2 regions of the Alteriqipengyuania triglochinis genome follow, and region 1 is predicted to be linked to the other one. Evidence: riboswitches for the same ligand, from Rfam matches in the RefSeq annotation. Region 1 holds a riboswitch; the other holds the start of a gene.
What was found. Region 1 has a riboswitch for cobalamin ahead of ACYQ0L_RS10545 (TonB-dependent receptor plug domain-containing protein). Riboswitches for the same ligand answer to the same signal wherever they lie in the genome.
Positions count from the first base shown of each region.

Region 2: it holds a riboswitch for cobalamin, as region 1 does, so the genes downstream of both, ACYQ0L_RS12510 (TonB-dependent receptor plug domain-containing protein) here and ACYQ0L_RS10545 (TonB-dependent receptor plug domain-containing protein) in region 1, are expected to answer to the same signal.

Region 1 covers NZ_BAAHNC010000003.1:72,895-80,204, reverse strand. Annotated here, with positions in the region: gene ACYQ0L_RS10565 (serine hydrolase domain-containing protein) at 1-830, shown strand, start outside; gene ACYQ0L_RS10560 (ABC transporter ATP-binding protein) at 896-1,669, opposite strand; gene ACYQ0L_RS10555 (FecCD family ABC transporter permease) at 1,666-2,631, opposite strand; gene ACYQ0L_RS10550 (ABC transporter substrate-binding protein) at 2,628-3,452, opposite strand; gene ACYQ0L_RS10545 (TonB-dependent receptor plug domain-containing protein) at 3,449-5,392, opposite strand; cobalamin riboswitch at 5,492-5,701, opposite strand; gene ACYQ0L_RS10540 (cell wall hydrolase) at 5,888-6,991, shown strand; gene ACYQ0L_RS10535 (hypothetical protein) at 7,136-7,310, shown strand, end outside.
Region 2 covers NZ_BAAHNC010000003.1:490,823-498,132, reverse strand. Annotated here, with positions in the region: gene cobD (threonine-phosphate decarboxylase CobD) at 1-262, opposite strand, end outside; gene ACYQ0L_RS12530 (adenosylcobinamide-GDP ribazoletransferase) at 259-969, opposite strand; gene ACYQ0L_RS12525 (histidine phosphatase family protein) at 966-1,541, opposite strand; gene cobT (nicotinate-nucleotide--dimethylbenzimidazole phosphoribosyltransferase) at 1,538-2,554, opposite strand; gene ACYQ0L_RS12515 (DUF1636 domain-containing protein) at 2,551-2,961, opposite strand; gene ACYQ0L_RS12510 (TonB-dependent receptor plug domain-containing protein) at 2,958-4,877, opposite strand; cobalamin riboswitch at 5,050-5,241, opposite strand; cobalamin riboswitch at 5,313-5,524, shown strand; gene ACYQ0L_RS12505 (hypothetical protein) at 5,731-6,336, shown strand; gene cobO (cob(I)yrinic acid a,c-diamide adenosyltransferase) at 6,333-6,947, shown strand; gene ACYQ0L_RS12495 (cobyrinic acid a,c-diamide synthase CobB) at 6,944-7,310, shown strand, end outside.

The DNA of each region.
Region 1 (7,310 bases):
CGGCGGCGGGCACGCTCGATCTCGATACGCCGCTGGCAACGCAATTCGTCGATCGCGATCTAACCGACGAGCCGCGAGCGCAGAAAATCACGCTACGCCACGCCTTGTCGCATCGCACAGGCGTGCCCGGCAACTGGCGCCACCGGATGGAAGGCGGCAAGCTGCGGCTGGACTGGGAGCCCGGCACGAAAGCCCACTATTCGGGCGAAAACTACGTCATGGCCGCACGCTATGCGATGATGGCGACGCAAACCCGGCTCGACCTTCTCGCGGAGCAGGCACTGTTCGGCCCCGCGGGGATGAGCGATACCTTCTTCACTCCCGATCCCTCGTGGGAAGGACGCGTCGCGATGGTGCGCGACGAAGACGGTGATCTGCACGAGCCCGAAAACAGCCCGCAGGGCAACGCGGCCGACGATGTGCACACCACCATCGGCGATTACACCCGCTTCGTCGCCGCCGCGATGCGCGGCGACGGGCTGACGCCGGAGCTGGTGGCGGCGCGCGGCACGATCTACGACGATCAGACCGCGAAGGCCTGCCCCGAAGGCATCATCCCGCGCGACAAATGCCCGCAGGCCAGCGGCCACGGGCTGGGCTGGATGGTCTACGACAGCGGAGAACATCGCTTTCTTCTCCACAGCGGAAAAGATCAGGGCGTACGCACGATCGCCTTGTTCGACCCGCAGGAGCGCTTCGGCCTTGTCATCTTCACCAGCGGTGCGAACGGCCGCCAGGCGATCGCCGAGGTGCTGCGCCTGATGATCGACGACGGCCCGCTCACCACGCTGGTGCAGGCCGAAGCCGATTTCGAGAAAAGTCAGCGCTAGGCGCTGTTTGCAAACTCCGGCGGCGCGGGTTGGGCAGCTCAGCAGCCCGCGCCGCTACCGGATACTCAGATGACGAAACCCGGCGTGTCCTCGGGAGCCAGCGAAAGCACGCGGGCCCCCGGCTCGCCCAGCCAGCGCGCGCGAATCCCGAAGACTTCGCGCAGGTTGGCGGGGCAAAGCGCCTCTGGCGGCGGCCCGTCGGCGTAAAGCGCGCCATCCTTCAGCAGCATCACCCGGTCGGCAAGGTTGTGGGCAAGCGAGAGATCGTGGACCACCACCACCACGCCGCGCCCCGCTGCCGCCTGTTGCCGCAGGTGGCGGACCAGCGAGGTCTGATAGGCCAGGTCGAGCGAGGCGAACGGCTCGTCCGCAAGGATGAAGCGCGGTTCGCCCGCCAGCACCCGTGCGAGCAGCGCGCGAGCCCGCTCACCGCCCGACAGCGTCGAGACCGGGCGATCCGCAAATTCTTCCAACCCCAGCGCCGCCAGGGCGTTCTCGACCGGCTCGGCGCGGGCATCGCGATGCGCCAGCCGGCCGAGCGCGACGAGATTGCGGACTGACAGGTCCCACGCGATCTGCGGCTCCTGCGGCAGATAGCCGACCGCGCGGGCGCGGGAGCGCGGGCGCATGTCGTGCATGCGTCCGCCATCGAGCAGGGCCTCGCCGTTGCTCGGCCTGAGCACGCCGGCCAGCAGCCGCAGGAAGGTCGACTTGCCCGCGCCATTGGGCCCGCAGATCGCGATGACCTGCCCTTCCAGAATCTGGGCGGAGACTCCGCGCAGCCGCCGGTCGAGCGCGAGGTTGCACGCCTCGATCATCTTTTCACGGTGCCGCCTCATGTCAGGCCCAGCCCCCCACCGCGACGCAGGCGTAGCAGCAGCCAGAGGAAGAAAGGCGCACCGATCAGCGATAGCGCAATCCCCAGCCGCAACTCGCTGACCAGCGGCAGCATTCGCAGGACACCGTCGGCGACCAGCACCAGCAGCGCGCCCGCCAGCGCGCTCGGCACGATCAGCGAAGACGGGCGGCGATCGGTCATCGGGCGGACCAGATGGGGCACCATCAGCCCAACGAAGCCTATGATCCCGGCGACAGCGACCCCGCTCCCGATCGTCAGCGCCACCCCGATCACCAGCAGGAACAGCAGGTTCTCCATGTTCACGCCCATCGAACGCGCTGCATCCTCGCCCAGCGTAAGCGCGTCGAGTGCGGGCGCAGCGCGCACCAGCACCACGATCCCTGCCAGCGTCAGCGGCGCGGCGAGCGCAACATCGTTCCAGCTGCGATCGGTCAGCGCGCCCATCAGCCAGGTGACGATCTCGCTCAGCGCCCACGGATTGGGGGCAAGGCTGATGACGAGGCTGGTGAGCGCGCCCGCGAGGCTCGCGATCATCAGCCCGGCGAGCGTGAACAGCGCGATCCCGCCGCCGCGTCCGGCCATGAGCGCGAGCAGCGCCATCGCCGCGCCCGCACCCGCCAGCGCGAGCAGCGGGAGAAGCCAGCCGTTCGCCGCGTAGCCGAGCGAGAAGCTCAGCACCGCGCCCAGCGCCGCGCCGGGGGCGATGCCGAACAGTCCGGGATCGGCGAGCGGATTGCGCAGATAGCCCTGCATCGCCGCGCCCGACGCGCCCAGCCCCGCGCCGACCGTGACCGCCAGCAGCGCGCGCGGCAGGCGCAGTTCCGCTACGATCAGGGTGGCGCGCGCATCGTCGAGCCCGAAGATCCATGCCTTGCCGGCGAGGAGCGACAGCGGAATCGCGACCAGCAGCGCACCCAGCAGGATCAGGCTGGCGCGGCTCATCCGCGGCCGTCCCGGATGTGCGCCAGCCGCTGCGCGGCGCGGATCAGGCTCGGCCCGCCACAATAGTAGAGCTGCGGCGCGAATTCGGCGCGGCGCGTGGACAGCTTGCGCAGGGCCGGATGGTGGAGCGTGCGCGATTCCTCATCGCCGCGAGGGCCCGCATGCAGCAGCAGATCGGGCGGGTCGAGCAGTACGGCCTCCAGCGGCAGGCGGTCGCCCTGCCCCAGCCCGCGTGTCGCCTTCGCCGGACGCAGGCCGACGCGGTGCATCAGGTCGACCACCAGCGCCCCATCGCCCGGCACGATCCCGCCCGGCTGCCACAGGATGGTCGCAGGACCTTCGCGATCCGAGGGCGGCGCCGCAGCGGTCAGCGCGGCATCGATCCGCCCAACGAGGGCATCGCCCGCCTCCGGCTCGCCCACGGCATCGGCCAGATCGCGCACCTGGGCGAGGTTTTCATCGACACTGCTGGCAATGCCGAAGGTCACCACCGGAATGCCCAGCTCGTCCAGCGCGCGGCGGGTGGAAGGCGCAAGATATGTAGAGGCGACGACCATGGTGGCGTCGGCGGCGAGAATCTCCTCCACCGAACCACCCGTCGCGGGCCAGCGCCGGGCCTGCGCCAGCGGCATCGATGTGGCGGACGGATCATGGCTGTAGTGCGACACCGCCGCCAGCTTGTCCGGCGCAATCTCCGCAAGGATCGCGTCGGTGCACGGGTTGAGGCTGACGATGCGCAGCGCGTCACCATCGCGCGGGGCTGGCGGGGTCGAACACCCCGCCAGCACGCACGCGATCGCGATGGCTGCGCTGCGGATCATAGGCCGACGCGCAGCCCTGCGAAGACCCCGCGGGGCGCCTGGTTATAGCCGTCGGCGGTCTGATACTCCTCGTCGAACAGGTTCTCGACCCGCCCGAAGACCTCGACCGGGCGCTCGCCCGCGATCAGCCCCAGCGGGACCGAGACGCGCAGGTCGACGAGGGTATAGGCATCGAGGCGGGTGGTGTTCGCCGCATTGTCGAACGTATCTCCCACGATGCGCACGTCGCCGCCGATTACCGGCACGCCCGCGGTATCGGGCGCGAGCGCCCAGTCGACCGAGACGGTGCCCGCATGGCGCGGGCGGCGGGCCAGTTCGTTGCCGAAATTGGCCGTGCCTTCGCTGCGGTCTTCCGCCTCGACATAGGCATAGGCGGCGCGCAGGCTGAGCCCGGCGAACGGCGAAACACCCGCTTCGACTTCCACGCCCCGCGCGCGGGCCTGCGACACGTTGTCGTAGGTACCGAAGGGGCGATCGGTGCAGATGCCGGTGAGCGGTGTTGGGCAGCTGATGAAGGCGATGAGGTTTTCGCTGTCACGCTGGAAGGCGGTGACGCCGGCGTAGAACGGCGCGGTCCGCGTGCCGTAGGCGAGTCCGAGATCGTAGCTCGTGCTCTCTTCGGGCTGGAGCGCCTTGTTCCCATAGTCCGAAAACAGCTGGTAGAGCGAAGGCGCCTTGAAGCCTTCGCCCACGCTGGCGCGCAGGCGCAGGTTGGGCACGATTTCGTAGGTCAGGTCGCCGCCGAAGCTGGTTGCGCCGCCGAAATCGTCATGCTCGTCCTGCCGCACGCCGACATGGCCCGACAGGCCGCGGAACTCGATCCCCGCCTGCACATAGCCGCCAAAGATGCTGGTATCGGCCGAGCTGGGCGTGCCGTAGGAGGTGCTCTCGTAATCGGACCACAGGTTTTCCGCGCCGAAATTGACGATCAGCGGGCCGATCGGACGCCACTCGCCGCGCAGTTCGACCCGGTCGGAGCGCCCCTCGCTCTCGAAGGTCGCATCCTCGCCGGGCCCCGGCAGGTTGTCGCGCGACGTGTCGGAGAAGCTGTAGGCCCCGCGCAGGTAGAGCGGCCCGCCATCATAGAGGGCGCCGACCGCGCCGGAGAGCTGCTCGGTCTGCTGCATCTCCTCGGTATCGCCCAGCGCGAAGGCGGGTGCGGGAAAGCCGTCGATCTCCAGCTCGCCCTTGGCATAGCGCAGGTTGCCGAACACTTCGACGGTGCGCGAAAGATAGGCGCGGCCGCGCAGGTTGTAGGCCTGCTGCTGGAAGCCGTCGTCCTCGGTGCCGTTCGCTGCGGCCGAGAAGCCATCGGTGGTCAGGTAGCTCGCCGAACCGCCGATGAAGCCGATATCGCCCGCAATGCCGCCCTTGATGCTGGAGGCGACCGTGCCGCGCGATCCGGCTTCGACCGATCCGGCCAGTCCGGTCCGCTCCACGGTCGAGGCGACCAGCACCCCGGCCAGCGCATCGGCGCCCCACACCACGGAGTTGGAGCCGCGCAGCAGCTCTACCTTGGCGAGGTTGGACGCCCCCAGCGTGCCGAAATCGAAGCCGCCGGCGGGCGACGCGGTGTCCGCCACGCGCACCCCGTCGATCAGGACGAGGAGCTGGTCGTTCGCAGCGCCCCGCACCGAGATGCCGGTGGTCGCGCCCAGGCCGCCGGTGCGGTTGAAGGTGACGCCGGGCACGCGCTGGATGACGCGTGCGAAGTCCGGCCCCTGGATATCGGCGATTTCCTGCGCCCCGATCACGGTCACCGGCTGGCCGGTATCCTCGACCTCGCTCGGATTGCCGGTCACCGTGACGGTGATCGATTCTTCGGGCATCTCGGCCGCGTCGGAAGCCAGAACCAGCGGTGCTTCGCCGTCCGCTTCCTGCGCAAACGCAGGGGACGCCAGGCCCAGAACCGAACCGGAAAGCAGCAAGATCGTACGCATCAAAACTCCATCACAAGCATTACTGTCGCTCATGACGGAAGGCACGGGCCATGATCGCCAGCGCCTTTCCTCCGCTTCCCCGGTGCACCCCGCCCGAAGTCGAACGACGCATCGCGGGCAGGTCTCCTGGCTCCCGGATCGTAGCGGTTCCGCTGGCCTTCCCATCCCGGCGCATGTGGTCGGAACAGTGGCTGTGGGCGCGGACCGCTCCCCGGTTACAGTTGCGGGGGCAGCGAGGGGTTTGCACCCTCTTCCCTCTTAGGTGGACGAACCTCGCGGCACGCCCACACCTGCAATGCTGCCGCGCGCTTAGGCCCTTCGTCATGCAGGCGCAACAATTCGTCGCACACCGCAATCCAGGGTTAACCACGCCGGTTCATGCTTCGCATCGGGCTGTCCCGCTACAATACGGTGCATACGCAGACGGCGCGCTTGCGAAGCTTAACGCCTAGTGGCGCCCTGCCCCGCTCCATCCACCTTCCGTCAAGGATTCGCTTGCGCCAGACCCGCCGCCCAGCCCAGATCGCCCCCCGCCCCGTCGCTGCCCGCAAGGCATGGCGCGGCGTGGCGGTGCTGTGCGGCGCGCTGGCCCTGCCCGCCATGGCGGCGCAGGCGGAATGGCGGCTGCCCGAAATCGCCCCCGAAGCGAGCGAGATCGTGGCGGACAGTCTGATGGAACCGATGGCGTTCGAGAAGGCCGGGGCGAGCTTTCCGGGCTCGGCGTTCTACTTTCTGGCCGATCCGCCCGCCGCCGCCGGCACCGCCAACGCGGCGGTGGACGGGGGCAAGGGTATCAACCCGATCGGAGCGTGGAACGGCGATCCCGATGCAGCGATCGCGATCGAGGCGGCGGGTCCCGCGGCGCACGCTTTCGTCAGCCGCGGCACGGGGATCGACAAGGCCCGCGCGCTCGATTGCCTTGCCAAGGCGGTCTATTACGAAGCCGCGAGCGAGAGCGAAGGTGGCCAGCGGGCGGTCGCACAGGTGGTCCTGAACCGCGTGGCGCATCCGGCCTATCCCAGGACCGTATGCGGGGTCGTCTATCAGGGATCGCAGCGGCGCACCGGCTGTCAGTTCACCTTTACCTGCGACGGTTCGCTGGACCGCAAGCCCTCGGCAACGTCCTGGGCCCGGGCGCTGTCGGTGGCGCGCCGCGCCCTGTCGGGGCAGGTCTACGCACCGGTCGGCCTCGCTACGCATTATCACACCACCTGGGTCAATCCGTACTGGGCCCCCAGCCTCGCGCACATCGGCACGATCGGCGCGCACCGCTTCTATCGCTGGCCGGGCAATGCCAGCCGCCCCGATGCGTTCAGCGACGTCTACCGCGGGGGCGAGCCGGTGCCCGTGCCTGCCCGCGCTGCCGCGGTCAGCGAGCCCGCGCCCGATCCAATCGCCGTGGCGCGGCAATATGACGGCGCGGAAGCGACATCTGTCCCGGCGGCTTCGCCCTCCGTCGGCGCATCCCCCGCGCCGTCCGGCAGCGCGGGCGCCCGGGCGCAGACTTCGCGGCAGGACAATCCCGTGCCGACCGAAGGCCCGGGCAGCGTCCGCCCCGAATACGCCAATAGCGGGCGGTGGATCGCGCAACCAAACTGAGCCGCATCGGCAGCGGCCCGGCGGCCGCGCCAGCCCGGCAGAGCGTGGTTAATTTGCCGTAACCGTGCTTCTGCGCGAAAGATTCATGCCCGGCCTCTATTGATGCAAGGATCGATCCATCTCCCAATCGCAGGATCCTTACCGATGCCCCGCGGCCTTGCCCCCAACCGCCCCAGCTATCGCCTGTCGCAGGGCGGTTCTATCCCCGTGCGCATTCCGGAACCCGCCAACGACAACGTGCTGCCCGGACGCCCGGCGCAGGACGAAGCGGAGATGCGCGCAGCGCTGGGGCATTTCGCGCGCCATCACATGAATGCGG
Region 2 (7,310 bases), 420 kb from region 1:
TCAGCCGCAGCCCGATCTCGCTTCCCGGCAGCGCGCAGCAGAGCGACGGATCGACGCCGAAGTACGTCGCAGCGATCCCTTCCAGCCGGGCCAGCGCCGAAGGTTCAGGCAGAGCGTGCCAGTCGAGCGCAAGATCGCGCGGCACAGGCCAGGGGCACGGATTGATCCCGGTCGACAGGTCGAGCCAGTCCGCCCTCGCCCCGCCGAAATGCGCGCATGCCGCGTCCAGCCTGCCGCCGTGCCAGTCGAACGCGCCGCTCATGATGCAGCGAGCCAGGCGAGCAGCAGCACGCTCTCGACGATCTCGATCCCCGCGCCGTGGCTGTCACCCGATATGCCGCCAAGCCGAGAGCGGACCCAGAGCGCCCACAGCCCGATGGCCGGAGCCACAACCAGCAAGGCGGGCGCAGGCCAGCACAGGATCGCAGCGACGATCATCCAGCCTGCCAGATGGTACCAGCGCAGCGCGGCAGCGAATTGCGTCCCCATGCCCTCATGCAGCGGCGGCAGGGATTTGGCCCAGAGAAGTGGCCCCATGCGGGCGATGCAGCACATCGCGGGCAACACCCACAGCGCGCCGCCCTTCGACAGCGCCGAAAGCAGCGCAAGCTTGGCGCATAGCTGCAAGCCGATGGCGACCACGCCGAAGCTGCCGATATGCGGATCGGCCAGGATCTCCGAGATCCGACTGGGGTCCTTGTGCGCCCCGCCCGATGCGTCCGCCACATCGCCCAGGCCATCGAGATGCAGCGCACCGGTGATGGCTGCCCAGGCGATCACCCCCGCCGCGCCCGCGACCAAGGGATCGACGAATCCTCCCGCCCAGACCGCACCCCAGACAACCATTCCCACGATCACGCCGGTCAGCGGAAACCAGCGCATCGCCCCCGCCATGTCGCGCATATCGGCGGCGACGGCGGGGAGAGGCACGCGGGTCATGAACTGGATTGCCAGGATGAGCGACTTCATATGCGCAGCCCGACGATCTGACCGCTTGGCGGTTCGCTCCCCACGCCGCGCCAGACACGGATCGAGAGCAACGCCCCGTAAGGCAGGTCGAACGCCCAGACGGCGCGGTGGTCCAGCCCCGTAAGGATCGAGACAGCGGCACGCATCGCCCCCGCGTGCGAGACCACTATGGCGGGTCGATCAATGTCGGCAATGGCATCGCGGACCCTGCCGAGAAGCTCGCCCCACCGCTCGCCGCCCGGCGGCGGGTGCGCATCGGGATCGGACCAGAAACCCTTGAGCTGCTGCGGGTCCAGCGCGGCGGATGGCTTGCCGTCCCATGCGCCGAAGTCCAGCTCTCTCCAGCGCGGATCGATCCGCAGCGAAAGCGCGCAGGCATCGGCAATCTCGCGCGCTGCGTCGCTCGCGCGGCTGAGATCGGACGAGACAAGTAGCTTCGCACCCAGCCCCTCCGCATGCCCCACAAGCGCCCGATGCGCGCCGGGGGCAGCCGGTTCGTCATGATGCCCCAGCATCAGGCCGGTGCGCTGCGGTGGCCCGTGACGCAGCAAGTGGAGCTCGAACGGCTTCATGTCGCCCCTGCCACCGCCGCCTCTGCGAAGGTCGCCATTCGATCATGCGCCGCAAGCGCGGAGCGGACGATCTGCACCGCGACCGCCGCGCCCGATCCTTCGCCGAGCCGCATGTCGAGCGCCAGCAGCGGATCGAGCCCGAGCGCATCGAGCAGGCGACCATGCGCATCCTCGGCGGAACGGTGCGCGGCGAGGCAGTGATCGACGATCGCCGGCGCCTCTCGCGCAAGCGGCGCAATGGCCGCGCAACCAATGAAACCATCGAGCATCACCGGAATGCGCCTGTGCCGCGCGGCGAGCACCGCGCCCGCCATCGCGGCAATCTCGCGCCCGCCGAGCCGGCGAAGCGTTTCGAAAGCACTGGTGCAGGCTGCGCCATGCAATTCCAGCGCATCGTCCACGACCGCGCACTTGCGTCCCAGTGCTTCGTGATCGACGCCGGTGCCCCTGCCGACCCATGCCGCACCGTCGCCGCCCAGTGCTGCGGCACACAGCGCTGCGGCGGGAGTGGTATTGCCGATGCCCATCTCGCCGGGAACGAACAGTTCGCATCCCTCGGGAACGGAGGCAGCACCGCGGTTCAGCGCGTCGAGGCATTCCGCCTCGGTCATCGCGGGTGCCCGCGAAATATCGGCGGTCGGCGTGTCGAGGTCGAGCGCGAGGACCGCAAGGCTGGCCCCGCAGGCGTAAGTCAGCGCGTTGATCGCTGCACCGCCATGCTCGAAGTTCGCGACCATCTGCGCAGTCACCTCTGGCGGAAAGGCGCTGACCCCTTGCGCCGCACATCCGTGATTGCCTGCGAAGACGACCGCATCGATCCGCCCCAACTGTGGTCGGGCCGTTCCCTGCCAGCCCGCCATGAAGACCGCGATCTCCTCCAGCCTGCCCAGTGAACCCGCCGGTTTGGTCAGCTCCGCCTGCCGCGCGCTCGCGGCGGCGCGCGCATCGGCATCCGGCTTGGGAAGCGTGGCGAGCGCGTGCGCGAATGCGGCTGGACCGGCGAAGGCAATCATGTCGCGATCATGCCCTCGGGCGGGACGCGCACGATGAAGTGGCCTTTCACGCCTGCAGGCCAATTCGCATAGGCGACCTTGCCATGCTCGCTTTCAGCGTGATGGGCAGCGTATTCCAGGATCGCCTCGGCGCTGTCGCGATCGGGCGTAAAGTCGCCCAGGACATAGCCGATCTTGCCCGGCCCCCGCACGTGCACGGTGCAGTGCCGCTGGCACGCGAACAGGCACGGCATCTCCTCGATCGCGATAGCGCCGTATTGCTCGCTCGCGCCCTGCGCCTCGCGCAGTGCCTGCGCCAGGCGCGCGCCGCCGCGCTGCCCGTCATCGTCTTCGCGACGATCGGCGGACAGGCGGCAGGTGCTGCACACGACGATCGATGCGCCGCTGCTGGCAGGCGCCAGCGTCACAGCCGCGCCCTCAGGCCGATATGCACGCTGCGGCCGAGCGTGCCGTATCCCTTGGCGGTGACATAGTCGGTATCGAACAGGTTCTCGACCCGGCCGTAGAGCACCAGCGATCCGCTTACCTGCCATTCACCGCGCAGGTCGGTGAGCAGATAATCGTCCAGCACGTCGCCCCCTGCCCGATCGGTGCTTTCACCGGCATAGCGCAGCGCGACGCTGAGCGAATGGCCCGCCGCTGCCTGATAGCCGATCGTACCATTGGCCAGGTAATGTGGCACGCGCGGCAATTGGTCGCCGAAGGTGGAACCCTCGGTGCGATCCTCCGCTTCTACCCAGCTGAAATTGCCGCGCGCGAAGATCGCGCCGAACCGCGCATCGCCGGAGATTTCCACGCCGCGCGCATGGCTTTGGTCGACATTGTCGTAATAGCCGAAGCGCTCCATATCGCTGCCGGGAATGAAGCACTCTGCCGGGAGTGGGGACGCGGCAGGGCAATAGGCGAAATCGATCAGGTTATCGCTGTCGCGCTCGAAATAGACGGCCGAGAATGTCAGCCGGTCATCCAGCAGATCCTGCTCGACACCCGCTTCCCACCCCTTGGCATGTTCGGGCTTCAGGTCGGCGAAGCCATACTGGCTGAACAGTTGGTAGAGCGAAGGCGCCTTGAAGCCTTCGGAATAGTTCGCCCGCAACCGCGTGCCGCGATTCCCTGGCTCGAAGCTCGCGCCCGCGCTGAACACGGTGTTGTCGCCGAAGCGGGAGTGATCGTCGTAACGCACACCGCCGTCGAGGGTCAGCCCGGCGATCGGGGTGATGCGCGCCAGCGCATAGAGGCTGTTCGTTTCGGCCTGAGCGCTTGTCACGTCGACCGGCGCATCATTGTCGCGCGGGGAGGCGGTACGCATGCGCTGCTCTTCACGCTCCGCCCCGAAGGAGACCTGCACCATATCTGACAGGGTCAGATCGCCCTGATATTCGTAGCGACGCGTACGCCCCTGCGCGTCGAAGGTCTGATTGCGGACCGATCTTGCGGGATCGAAATTGTCGCGGTCTGTGCGGGTCTCGATGAAGGCGAGCCGATTGGTCAGCCGCCCGTCCAGCACGGTCGCATTGATTCCCGCGTAGGTCGCCCAGGTCTGCGTCACGCCATAGGCGCGCGTGTCGCCCGAAGAGCCGTCGAAATCGTTGCGGCCATGCGAGTAGTAGCCGCGCAGATCGGCCGATAATGCGGGTGCTAGCTTCGCGGTCAGCGTGCCGCTTGCCGATTGCCGGTCGAACCCGTCGCGCTCGGTACCGCCGGCCCGTGCAGAGATCCCGTCGGTGGTGAAGGTGCTGCCCGCGATGCGCCAGTCGAGCACCTTGCCGCTGCCGCCGACGCCCGCGCGCGCATTCAGCGTGTTGCGCGATCCGCCCTCGATCGAGACGCGGCCCTCCAGCGGGGCGGTGGGGCGGTTGGTCAGCACGTTCACCACGCCGCCGATGGCATTGCTGCCCCACAGGATCGACTGCGGCCCGCGCAGGATCTCTACCCGCTCGATATCGTCGGCGAACAGGTTGCCGAAGTCCGCGCCGCCATCGGTGGTGGAAGCATCGGCCAGCCGCATGCCGTCGACGACCAGGACGGTCTGGCCCGGATCGGCCCCGCGCACGCGCAGCGAGGTGGATGTGCCATAGCCGCCATTGCGCGTCAGGCTGATGCCGGGCGTACGCAGGAGCACATCGGACACCGCGATCGGCTGCTCCTGCTCGATCCGTTCGAGGTCGAGCACGGTTACCGACGACGACACGCGATCGATCTCGACCGGCGTCCTGAGCGCGGAGACGACGATGGTATCCTCTGCCTCCTCCGCCTGGGCGGCGGTGGAAAGCGGCAGGACGGCGGCGAGCGCCAAGATAGAAATACGATAGTTTTCGGGCATGAACATTCCCCACAAGTGACACGACGCTCCGCTTGGATCGTGTCAGGGGGAATGACGGGAACAGGCACCGCGAGGCGCACGCACCAGCCATCCCGTCCGGCACACGCCGCACGAGGCTATGGCTGTCGTTTCTCGAGGAAGACCCCGTTCGGCCGGCACACCCTGTCCGGACGAAGAACGACGGCGTCAGGCAGGTCTCCTGGCTCGCGGGTCGATGCCGGTCGGGCCGCCTTCTCGGGCCGCTTGCGCGCCCCAATGGCATGATGGCCGATGGCTCTCCGCTCACAGTTGCAGGGGCAGCCACGGTCTTGAACCGCGTTCCCTTTCAATCCCCTCTCGGGGAACCTGAAGCTTGGCACCCGGATATGGTGCGCCAGCGTGCGTGGCAAGCCCGTTTTGCGGCCGCGAGCTCTTGCCTGCGCCGCCGATCGGCCATATCAGGGAGGTGTAACGGGTGCCCGAAAGGGCTTAATCGGGAAGTCCGGCAGGCTGGTATAACCAGCCCAATCCGGCACTGCTCCCGCAACTGTAAGCCGGTGAGCGGACCGCCATCGCGCCATTGAACGGGCATCGTGCCCTTTCGAGAAGGCGGCGGTCTCCGCGTCGAACCGGCCAGTCAGGAAACCGGCCTGTTGCCGTCGTTCTTCGCCCGGGCGGGATGTACCGGTCGAAAGAGGGTCCGATCCCTTGGTGGACGACACCTGTGTGTGCGTTGGAGGGAGAGGGCCGTCATCCGGCACTCGCGATCATATGTGCGCGCCATGGCTGCTGGTCATGGTCTCCTGTCCCGTTGCCCCGGCCCTGTCGGCCGGACGCGCCGGGCAACGCATCGTTGTATCTTCGAGGGAGTCCAATGATGTCAGAACTATCCAGCCCAGCCCCGTCCGATCACGCGATCCGGCGGTTCGACATTCTCGTCTTCGCCGCGCTTGCTGTGGTCATGCTGGCGACCCGCCCGCACTCGCTGAGCGAGTTCGTGCACCTGCCCGAAACCAGCCTCGCCAGCTTCCTCGTCGCCGGGTTCTACATTCGCCCGCGCCTCGCCTTCCCCGCACTGTTCGCGCTCGCTTTCGCGATCGATCTTGCGGTGATCGGGATCGAGGGCGGGCAGAGCTTCTGCTTCACCATCGCCTACTGGATGCTGCTGCCCGCCTATGGCGTCATGTGGCTGGCGGGGCGTTTCGCCGCCGCCCGGCTCGAGGTGAAGCCTGCACACCTGCCCGCGCTCATCGCCATCGTCGCGGGCGCAGCGTTCGTTTCCAATGCCTTTTCCAGCGGCGGGTTCTACGCGCTCAGCGGGCATTTCCCCGATGCGAGCCTGGCCGGGTGGCTGCCGCGCCTCGAACGCTATTTCCCCGGCACGCTGATCGCCACGCTGAGCTGGACCGGCATCGCAGTGGTCGCGCATGTCGCGGCGCGCAGCCTGACCGGCCAGCGCGTACCGGACAGCAACCGGTGAGCGAGGCCGACAAGGAAGAGATAGACCGCCGCCACCGTGCCCGCACGGCGAAGCACAAAGAGGTGGTCGACAAACGCATTGCAGCCGCGCAGGAGGACAAGGGCCTGCTGCTGGTCCTGACCGGAAACGGCAAGGGCAAGTCTTCCTCCGCCTTCGGAATGGTCGCGCGCACGCTTGGCTATGGCCACAAGGCGGCGGTCTTCCAGTTCATCAAGGGCAAGGAGGAAGTGGGCGAGCGCGCCTATTTCGCGCGCGACCCCAACATGCGCTGGGAACGCTGCGGCGAAGGGTTCACGTGGGAAACGCAGAACCGCGACCGCGATATCGCCGCCGCCCGTGCAGGCTGGGAAAAGGCGAAGGAGGCGCTTGCCGATCCCTCGATCCACCTCGTCGTGCTGGACGAGCTGACCTATCTGGTCACCTATCGCTATCTCGCGCTCGAAGAGATCATGCCCGCGATCGAGGCGCGCCCGCCGATGCAGCATGTCGTCATCACCGGACGCGCGGCGCATGACGTGTTTCTGGAGGCTGCGGACACCGTCAGTTCGATCCGCGATGAGAAGCACGCCTTTCGCGCCGGGATCCGCGCGCAAAAGGGCATCGATCTTTGAGCGCCAGCGCAAGCTGCCCCGCCCTGCTCGTCGCCGCGCCCGCATCGGGCCAGGGTAAGACGACGGTCACCGCAGCGCTGGCGCGCCGCTATCGTGAGCGTGGCCTACGGGTTCGCGTGTTCAAATGCGGGCCGGATTTCCTCGACCCGATGATTCTCGAGCGGGCGAGCGGGCATCCGGTCCATTCGCTCGACCTGTTCATGGTGGGCGAGGATGATTGCCGCCGCCTGCTCTACGAGGCCGCATGCGAGGCGGATGTCATCCTGGTGGAAGGCGTGATGGGCCTGTTCGACGGCGATCCGTCCGCCGCCGACATCGCCGCGCGCTTCGGCCTGCCCGTGTTGGCGGTGATCGACGGTTCGG